DNA from 3 places in the Streptomyces sp. NPDC107575 genome. Region 3 is predicted to be linked to each of the others. Evidence: riboswitches for the same ligand, from Rfam matches in the RefSeq annotation. Region 3 holds a riboswitch; each other region holds the start of a gene.

Region 1 (3,267 bases), on a different contig from region 3:
AGATGCACACAGGAGCGGCCATGAGCGCTTTGAACCCCGCTGGAGGCGACACCGCGGCGGGCCGTTCCTGGCCCGCCGTCCTGAACGGCCTGCTGGAAGGCCGCGACCAGAGCGCCGACGACACCGCGTGGGCGATGGACCGGATCATGCGCGGCGAGGCCACCGACGCGCAGATCGCCGGGTTCGCGGTCGCGCTGCGCGCCAAGGGCGAGACCGTGCAGGAGATCTCCGGCCTCGTACGCGGCATGTACGAGCACGCCAATGTGATCGAGGTGCCCGGCGAGACCGTCGACATCGTCGGCACCGGCGGCGACGGCGCCAAGACGGTCAACATCTCCACCATGTCCGCGATCGTCATCGCGGGCGCCGGCGCCAAGGTCGTCAAGCACGGCAACCGCGCCGCGTCCTCCGCCTCGGGCGCCTCCGACGTACTGGAGAAGCTGGGCGTCAATCTCGACCTGTCGCCGAAGCGGGTGCCCGAGGTCGCCGAGGAAGCGGGCATCACGTTCTGCTTCGCCATCAAGTTCCACCCCGCGCTGCGCTACGCGGGCGCCGCGCGCGGCCAGCTCGGCATCCGCACGGTGTTCAACCTGCTGGGCCCCCTGACCAACCCGGCCAAGGTGAAGGCGCAGGCCGTCGGCGTCGCCGACGCCCGGATGGCGCCGATCGTGGCCGGGGTCTTCGCCGAGCGCGGCAACTCGTCCCTGGTGTTCCGCGGCGACGACGGGCTCGACGAGCTGACCACCACGGGCACCTCGCGCGTGTGGGTGGTGCGGGACGGCGCCGTGCGCGAGGAGTCCTTCGACCCGCGCGACGTCGGCATCGAGGTCGTGCCCATCGAGGCGCTGCGCGGCGGTGACCCCTCGTACAACGCGGAGGTCGCCCGGCGCCTCCTCGACGGCGAGCGGGGGCCCGTGCGCGACGCGGTGCTGCTGAACTCGGCGGCGGCCCTGGTGGCTGTGCGTCCCGGCGAGGGCACGCTCGTCGAGCAGATCAGGGCCGGCATGGACCGGGCCGCCGAGTCGATCGACTCCGGAGCGGCGAAGGCCGTCCTGGAGCGGTGGGTGGCGGCCAGCAACCGGTAGGCACGTACGAGATGTGACGCAGGGCGCAGTCCGGATCCTGGACTGCGCCCTTGCTGTTTCTGAGACGTGTGGCAGGATGCTCTTCAAGGTCATGAGTGACAGCGACCGAGGCCCCAGCCCGCTGTCCGGCAACCCTCCGTCCGTGGCGGGGTGCCCTGGGTGAAGACCAGGCCGTACGCAGCAAGGCGTGTGGCAAGCGCGGACCCCTCGCAACCCTGGGGTCCTGGTCCTCAAGGGAGCAGTCTCGTGAGCAAGCGAATGCGATAGGGCGTTTCGGCCCCGCCTCCGCGTACCCGCTGTACTGAAATTCACAGCATCTTTCTTTCCCTGCCGTAGAGCCCTCTTCCGCAGCGCTCCGGCATGGTCAATTCGCTTACCGCGCCAGGGAGTTCACCCATGTCTGTTTCCGTCGACGCCGCCGCCTGTACCGAGACCATCGCCCCGCTTCCGGTCCTCGGCCGGGACGTCACCGTGCCGCTCGTCACCGGTGGCGAGGTCACGTACGCCGCCCTCGACTACGCCGCCAGCGCGCCCGCCCTGCAGCGGGTGTGGGACGACGTCGCCGCCTACGCGCCGTACTACGGCAGCGTGCACCGGGGCGCCGGGTACCTCTCGCAGCTGTCCACCGACCTGTTCGAGAACTCCCGGGTCGCCGTCGCCGAGTTCCTCGGCTGCCGGGAGGGCGACCAGGTCGTCTTCACCCGCTCCACCACCGACTCGCTGAACCTGCTCGCCGCCGCGCTGCCCGCCGACTGCCAGGTGTTCGTCTACGAGACCGAGCACCACGCCTCGCTGCTGCCGTGGCGCGACGCGCGGGTCACGTACCTCAACGCGCCCCGCACGCCCGGCGAGGCCGTCGACACGCTGGAGCGCGCCCTCGCCGAGCGCGACCCCTACGGACCCGCCCTCGTCTGCGTCACCGGTGCCTCCAACGTCACCGGTGAACTCTGGCCGGTGCGCGAGCTCGCGGCGGCCGCTCACGCGCACGGTGCCCGCATCGTGCTCGACGCCGCGCAGCTCGCGCCCCATCACCCCGTCTCCGTGCAGGACCTGGATGTCGACTGGGTCGCCTTCTCCGGGCACAAGCTGTACGCCCCGTTCGGCTCGGGCGTGCTCGCGGGCCGCTCCGACTGGCTGACGGCCGCCGAGCCGTACCTCGCCGGTGGCGGTGCCTCGAAGAAGGTCGCGCGGCGCGTCGACGGCGGCGTCGACGTCGAGTGGCAGACCACCGCCGCCCGCCACGAGGCCGGCTCCCCGAACGTCATCGGCGTGTACTCCATCGCCTCCGCCTGCAAGGCGCTCACCGAGGCCGGGTTCGACAACCTCGTCGCCCGCGAGCAGTACCTGATCCGCAAGGTCCAGGAGGGGCTCGCGGCCGTTCCCGAGGTGAAGGTGCTGTCCCTGTTCGGCGACGACGCGCCGCGCGTGGGCGTCCTTTCGTTCGTCGTCGACGGCTGGAACTCCTCGCACTTCGCCGCCGCGCTCTCCGCCGAGTACGGCATCGGGGTCCGCGACGGTCTGTTCTGCGCCCACCCGCTGGTGCGCACGCTGCTCGGCTCCGACCCGCAGCAGCAGGGCGAGTGCGGCGCCCCCGAGGCCGCGCCGGGCGAGAAGTCGCTCAACGCCATCCGCGTCAGCTTCGGCGCCGGCACCCCCGACGAGCACGTGGAGCGGTTCGTTTCCGCCGTGACGGAGCTCGTGCGCGACGGCGCCCGCTGGAACTACCGCACCGAGGACGGCCGCTGCGTGCCGGACACCACCAACGCCTGAGGCAGCCGGGAGCCGAGGAGGATCATCCGCAGGGCGCGCTCGGTGGCGTCCGTGAGGAACTCGCCGCCCCGGCCCAGCGCCTCCGCGAGCGTCACGGGGGCGGGCAGGATCGAGCTGTAGGCGTCGACGCCGGTGGCCGTCACGGTGTGCGCGCCGTCGCCGATGGTGCCCGCGAGGGCGAGTACCGGGCGGCCGAACCGTTTGGCGCGGCGGGCCACTTCGGCGGGTACCTTGCCGCGCGGCGTCTGGTGGTCGAGGGCGCCCTCCGCGGTGACGACGAGGTCGGCGCGCGCGAGCCGGGCGTCCAGGTCGAGGTGGTCGAGGAGGACGTCGAAGCGGGGGAGGAGCCTGCCGCCGAGCGCGGCGAGGCCCGCGCCGAGTCCGCCGGAGGCGCCGGTGCCGGGTCCCGTGA
Region 2 (3,267 bases), 110 kb from region 3:
CTGCGGGGCGGGAGCGCGGACGCCGGGGAACGGGTCGTGGGGGACGTCGCCCGCATGATCCGCCTCGGGGCGCACCGGTTGATCGCCGCGGTCCAGGACTGCGAGAAGCCGGTGATCGCGGCGGTCAACGGGACGGCGGCCGGCATCGGCGCGCACCTCGCGCTCGCCTGCGACCTGGTCCTGGCCGCCGAATCGGCGCGCTTCATCGAGGTGTTCGCCCGCCGCGGCCTCGTCCCGGACGGCGGAGGCGCCTACCTCCTCCCCCGCCTGATCGGCCCGCAACGCGCCAAGGAACTCATGTTCTTCGGCGACGCGGTCCCCGCCGCCGACGCGGAACGCCTCGGCCTGGTCAACCGGGTCGTCCCGGACGACGAACTCCCGAAACTGACCCGCGACTGGTCGGAACGCCTCGCATCGGGCCCGACGCGCGCGCTGGCGCTGACCAAGTCCCTGATCAACGCCTCCCTGGATTCGGACCGCACCACAGCCTTCGCGGCAGAGGCGACAGCCCAGGAGCTGAACATGACCACCCACGACGCGAACGAGGGCGTAGCAAGCTTCGTGGAACGCCGGAGGCCGGAGTTCCGGGGCCGCTGAGGCGATTGAGGCGGCTGAGGCGGCTGAGCGTCTGACTGTGGCGGGAAATGACAGCCCAGTGGCCATCTCCCGTCACAGTCGCCCGTTGCGTGGTTCTCGGGAGAACTCCCAAATACCCACCCGCCCGCGCAAATCCGGGACGAGGGTGCGCCACGCGGGAGCAAAAGGCAGCCACGCGTCGGCGATCAGCCGGGGTGCGGACCAATCAGCGTAGGTACGGATGTCCATCCGTAGCGCTGCGGCGGCAGTGGTGCGTACGCGTCGCGCCTTGGCGTGTGCCAGGACCAGACGGATGCCGTCCAGACCGTCCGCGCCGCCCCCGTCGTGCAGGTGGCGCTGGTCGTGCGGAACGTCGGGCATCAGCGCGGTCGGCCGCTGCGGCGGATTGACCGCCAGAACGTCCGCGGCCATCGGGCCGAGCTGCCGCCAGTCGGCTTCCCACAACGAAAGGCGCTCGCACGCCTTGGGGCCGAGGATCCGCGTGACATTGCGCATCGTGTCGTTGAGCGCGGCCGGGTCGTAGTCCTGTGCCACGACATGGCGGGCGCCGCTTGATAGGGCCGCGATGGTGACGAGCCCTGCGCCGCACCCCACGTCGACCACGACCTGATCCTGGGTATCCAGCACATTGGCCGCCAGGAACGCGGAGAAGACGGAGGGGCGGTGCACCCTCGGGCCGACGTCGAGGTCCTGGGCCATGCCAACCCATGAGTCGATCCGCCTCGCACCCGCGGCGTCATCGCGTTCCGCTGCCTCCACCCCATGCCTCACACTCCCCGGACCGGCTCACTGCGACGCACGGCCAACCGCCGGAGAAGGTGGTCCCGTACGGCGTTCCACTCGGTTCTCACCACGGAGTACATGGCGGAGTCCCTGAGCTTGCCGGTCTCTCCCGGCGCCCAGGACGGCGACCAGTTCCTCAGCACGCCCTCGTAGGAGGCTCCGAGGTTCTCGATCGCCTTGCGTGACTGCTGGTTGCGGGCGTCGGTCTTGAGGTCGACCCGTTCCACGCGCAGGCGCTCGAAGGCGTGCCGCATCAGCAGCATCTTGGCCTCGGTGTTGATGCCGCATCCTTGCGCACGGGCGCCGAGCCAGGTGAAGCCGATCTCCACGGCTCGCAGGTCCCTGCTTCCCGGCCAGTGGCGCGGGTCCCAGTACGCCGTGCATCCGACGGCCCGCCCGTCGCTCTGCCGGATCTGCGCGAACGGGACGAGTCCCTGTTCCACGCGCTCGAATTGGGCCTCCAGATAGCCGACGACCCCCTCGGCGCGGGGGACGAGCGTGAAGGCGTACGTGCTGCGGTCCTCCTCCGCCGCCAGAGCGAGATCCTCGGCGTGGTCGAGGGACAGTGCCTCGAGCCGGACCAGGGAGCCGTTGAGCGTGGGTACGTCGAACCAAGGTCGCATGCGGTGCCGCTCCTCATCGTTCCTGGCGTTGGCACCTTGCTGTCGCAGGTTGCCGGACCGTCACGGGGCCAGGTCCCTCAAGTCCTCTGGATGAACGCGGCTGATCCTTGCCGTCGCGGGCGTCTCGGTCAAGGTGATTTGTGAGGAACGGTGCCGATCAACGCACTCCTGCTACTTGGCGCGCGGCTTCGGGGGCGGGCCGAAGGGCTCGTTCTTGGCGAGTTCCGGGCCGTCGTCGTCGACGAAGGTGCCCAGCCCGTGCTCCATCCTCAGGAGGCCGGCGTCGCGGAGTTGGTAGAGGGCCTTCTGCCCGGTACTCGTGGACACGTCGAACTCGGCAGCGACGTCCGCGACCGAGGGGAATCGCTTCCCCAGCGGGTACTCCTCGGTCGCGATGCGGTGCGCCAGTACGGCGGCGATCTGACGCCAGACGATGCGGGTGCGGTCAATCTCGTAGTCCACGCAGTGACCGTATTCCTTCACCTCTGCGCATGCACCTGCACATATATGATCACCTCCAGGATTTGACCACACCTGTGCGCAGGTCTGCATAGAGTTGGCGCGTCAGCCGAAGACTGACCCCCGCGACCGCTGCAACCGGCCCGGGGGCATGGTCAACGCCACGTAGGAGGCGCCGACATGCTGGACCTTATCGTTCGAATCCTGACCTGGGTGCTGAGTCTCTGTACCCCACCACCCCCAGGCCGCCACCGACTCATCGTCCTCACGCCCGCCATTCCGGCGCCACCACCCCGCCACACCGAACCGCTCGACGCCGCGGCGCACGCTCTCGTACGCCCCTACGTCCTGACACCCGAGGAACATCGCCGCCAACGCGAACGCCGCCGGGCCCTCTACCTCGCCACATTAGGCATCGACACCGGCCCCCGGCACATCCACGGCGTCCGCGTCCCGGTGGCGGGAGGCGTGCGATGAGCGCGCGGCTTCTGCCCTGGCCGGGCGAGAACGGGTGCGCCGCGTACCTGGTGACGGACAACCCGGACGGCTACCTTTCGCGGTTGGCGGACCGGATCGAGTACGAGCAACTGGTGGACGCGCGGGAGGTGTTGGCGTTGTCCAGCGGATTGCTGGTCGACGTGGACGTGGCGGCGGTCGAACTCCGCTTCATCGCACGCCGGTTGACCGAATCCCTGACGCAGACCCTGCGCATCGCCGACTCCCGAGGCGCGCGCCTCCCGTAACCCCCACCTCGCCTTCGGCCCTGGGTACCTCATTCTCGCCCAGGGCCGAAGCGTGGGAAATT
Region 3 (3,267 bases):
CACTTTGGCTGCTTCTTGTCGGGCGACGGGCGAGAACTCATATGCGCCCGTCATGCACCGCTCGCGGAAACGCAGCAGCTTCCCCAACTGTACCGCGCTCAACCATGCAGAATTGCCCCCTCCGCTTCTCTCGCGGAGGGGGCAATTCGGATAACTCTGTGTAGACCTACAAAAGATCAGCCGCCCGCGACGGCGGGAATGATCGAGACCCCGGCGCCGTCCGGCGTCGCCGTCTCCAGGCCCTGCTCGAAGCGGACGTCGTCGTCGTTCACGTAGACGTTCACGAAGCGGCGCAGCTTGCCCTGGTCGTCGAGGACGCGGGCGGCGATGCCGGTGTGGTTCTTCTCGAGGTCGGCGATGACATCGGCGAGGGTCGCGCCCTCGGCGGCGACCTCGGCCTGGCCGCCGGTGTAGGTGCGCAGGATGGTGGGGATGCGAACGTTGACGCTCATGCGGTGACTCCCGGTGCTACAAGTTCGGTTGGCTCAGTGATCGGCTGGGCTCAGTGGTCGGCGGCGAGACCGGCGTCGCGGAACGCGTCCAGGCTCGGCCGGATGGTGGCGGTGGCCTGCGAGGACTCGGCGACCGCGTCGAGGGTCTTGAGCCCGTCGCCCGTGTTCAGGACCACCGTGGTGAGCGACGGGTCGATCTGGCCCGCCTCGATGAGCTTCTTCGTGACGCCCAGGGTCACACCGCCGGCCGTCTCCGCGAAGATGCCCTCCGTGCGCGCGAGCAGCTTGATCGCGTCGACGACCTGCTCGTCGTTCACGTCCTCCACGGCGCCGCCGGTGCGGCGCGCGATGTCGAGGACGTACGGGCCGTCGGCGGGGTTGCCGATGGCGAGGGACTTGGCGATGGTCGTCGGCTTCTGCGGGCGGACCACGTCGTGGCCGCCCTTGTAGGCGACGGAGACCGGGGAGCAGCCCTCGGCCTGGGCGCCGAAGAGCTTGTACGGCTTGTCCTCGACGAGGCCGAGCTTGATCAGCTCCTTGAGCCCCTTGTCGATCTTCGTGAACTGGGAGCCGGACGCGATCGGGATGACCAGCTGGTCGGGCAGCTGCCAGCCGAGCTGCTCGCAGATCTCGTACGCGAGCGTCTTTGAACCCTCGCCGTAGTACGGGCGCAGGTTCACGTTCACGAAGCCCCAGCCCTCGCCCAGCGGGTCGCCGATGAGCTCGGAGCAGAAGCGGTTCACGTCGTCGTAGTTGCCCTCGATGGCGACGAGGTCACCGCCGTAGACACCGGCCATGACGACCTTGCCCTGCTCCAGGTCGTGCGGGATGAACACGCAGGAGCGGAAGCCGGCGCGGGCGGCGGCGGCGCCGACGGCGCCGGCCAGGTTGCCGGTGGAGGAGCAGGAGAGCGTGGTGAAGCCGAAGGCGCGGGCGGCCTCGATGGCCTGCGCGACGACGCGGTCCTTGAAGGAGTGCGTCGGGTTGCCGGAGTCGTCCTTGACGAACAACTTGCCCTCGGCGACGCCCAGTTCGCGGCCCAGGTTGTCGGCCTTGACGAGCTGGGTCCAGCCCGGGTTCAGGTTGGGCTTCTCGGCGACGTCGGCCGGGACGGGCAGCAGCGGGGCGTAGCGCCAGATGTTGGCGGGTCCTGCCTCGATCTGCTTGCGCAGGGACTCGGGGTCACCGACGGGCAGGTCGTACGCGACTTCGAGCGGCCCGAAACACTCGGCACAGGCGAAGACGGGACCGAGCGGGACGACGGCGCCGCACTCGCGGCAGGAGAGGCCGGAAGCCGGACCGAGATCAACGGTCTTCGCGGTCGTTTCGGTGGCGACAGTCTGTACAGCCATGAGAGGCGAGGCCCTTTCTCCTCATCTTCCTCGCGACGCATCTCGCCACGAGACGGATTTGGCACCTTCACTAGCCGGGAGCCTCGCGGGCGCACTGCGATGTGCGGACGAGACCGGCTGGAGGGTTGCCGGGGCTTCAACGGGCCGTATCCCTCTGCCCCTCTGGATGAGCGGTATTCGATTGTGTGGATTCAGTTGTGTACGGCAGGCGACCCCCGACATGCGATGGTCACCGGCCTTGTTCAAGACTGTAACCGAAGGCCCGGACCCTTGAGATAGTCGTCCGAACCGCGAGATGGATCACATGGTGATCCTTAGGGAAGGAACCCAGACCGTGCTGGAAGAGGTCGAGCGCTGGCTGAACAGGCGCTCCTGGTCCGTGGCGGACCATCCGCTGCACCGGTTGGTCGCCGCCAAGCACGCGTCGGGACAGACGGTGAGTGTCGTACTGCCCGCGCTGAACGAGGAGGAGACGGTCGGCGAGATCGTCTCCGAGATCCGGCGGACGCTGATGACGGACGCGGTGCCGCTCGTCGACGAGCTCGTCGTGATCGACTCCGGCTCCACCGACCGCACCTCCGAGGTCGCGGCGGCGGCCGGGGCGCGCGTCGAGCACCGGGACACGATCCTGCCGCGGATCCCGGTCAGGGCCGGCAAGGGCGAGGTGCTGTGGCGATCCCTGTTCGTCACTTCCGGTGACATCGTGTGCTTCGTCGACGCCGATCTGAAGGAATTCTCCGCGGACTTCGTCTCCGGGATCGTCGGCCCGTTGCTCACCGAGCCGGGCGTGCACTTCGTGAAGGCGATGTACGACCGCCCGCTGGCCGGGGCGGCGGGCCAGGGCGGCCGGGTGACCGAGCTGATGGCGCGGCCGATCCTCAATCTGCACTGGCCCCAACTGGCCGGTTTCGTACAGCCGTTGGGTGGCGAGTACGCGGCCCGGCGGACGCTGCTCGAACAACTCCCGTTCCCCGTCGGGTACGGCGTGGAGCTCGGCCTGCTCGTGGACGCGCTGCACACCGTGGGCCTCGACGCGCTCGCCCAGGTCGACGTCGGCGTGCGCAAGCACCGGCACCAGGACGGGCAGGCGCTCGGCAGGATGGCGGCGGCGATCTACCGCACGGCCCAGCTGCGCCTCGCGCGCGGGCACCTCGTGCGGCCGGTGCTCACGCAGTTCGAGCGCGGCGACGACGGCTTCGAGCCGCGCACCCACCCGGTCGACACGGAAGAGCGCCAGCCGATGATCGAAATCGGTGAATATGCGGAGCGTCGCGTGGCATAAGCACGGACTAATCGTATGTTTTGCCTAAATTGCCCTTTATGTCGCTTAAACATCTTCAGGGCAAGGCGGCCTGCGCCGTCGCAGCCGCCCTCGCCGCCTGCGTGGCGGGACTGGCACCGAGCCCCGCCGCCGCGGATGTGGTCTCCCCCTTCGACAAGCGCTACGACGAATCGATCTACGG

Evidence for each region. A riboswitch is a leader RNA that binds a small molecule or an ion and turns the genes downstream of it on or off. The one in region 3 is predicted to bind S-adenosylmethionine.
Region 1: another riboswitch for S-adenosylmethionine. It lies ahead of ACZ7L4_RS15320 (aminotransferase class V-fold PLP-dependent enzyme); the one in region 3 lies ahead of thrC (threonine synthase).
Region 2: another riboswitch for S-adenosylmethionine. It lies ahead of ACZ7L4_RS20630 (GNAT family N-acetyltransferase); the one in region 3 lies ahead of thrC (threonine synthase).

What each region holds. Positions count from the first base shown of each region.
Region 1 covers NZ_JBVKBG010000003.1:453,480-456,746, reverse strand. The annotation lists gene trpD (anthranilate phosphoribosyltransferase) at 21-1,085, shown strand; SAM riboswitch class IV at 1,173-1,290, shown strand; gene ACZ7L4_RS15320 (aminotransferase class V-fold PLP-dependent enzyme) at 1,482-2,855, shown strand; gene ACZ7L4_RS15315 (glycerate kinase family protein) at 2,807-3,267, opposite strand, start outside.
Region 2 covers NZ_JBVKBG010000004.1:234,640-237,906, reverse strand. The annotation lists gene ACZ7L4_RS20640 (enoyl-CoA hydratase/isomerase family protein) at 1-597, shown strand, start outside; gene ACZ7L4_RS20635 (50S ribosomal protein L11 methyltransferase) at 670-1,296, opposite strand; gene ACZ7L4_RS20630 (GNAT family N-acetyltransferase) at 1,365-2,003, opposite strand; SAM riboswitch class I at 2,014-2,100, opposite strand; gene ACZ7L4_RS20625 (winged helix-turn-helix domain-containing protein) at 2,175-2,465, opposite strand; gene ACZ7L4_RS20620 (hypothetical protein) at 2,936-3,205, shown strand.
Region 3 covers NZ_JBVKBG010000004.1:128,646-131,912, reverse strand. The annotation lists gene ACZ7L4_RS20150 (ubiquitin-like small modifier protein 1) at 177-452, opposite strand; gene thrC (threonine synthase) at 503-1,804, opposite strand; SAM riboswitch class I at 1,823-1,977, opposite strand; gene ACZ7L4_RS20140 (glucosyl-3-phosphoglycerate synthase) at 2,139-3,086, shown strand; gene ACZ7L4_RS20135 (DUF7927 domain-containing protein) at 3,125-3,267, shown strand, end outside.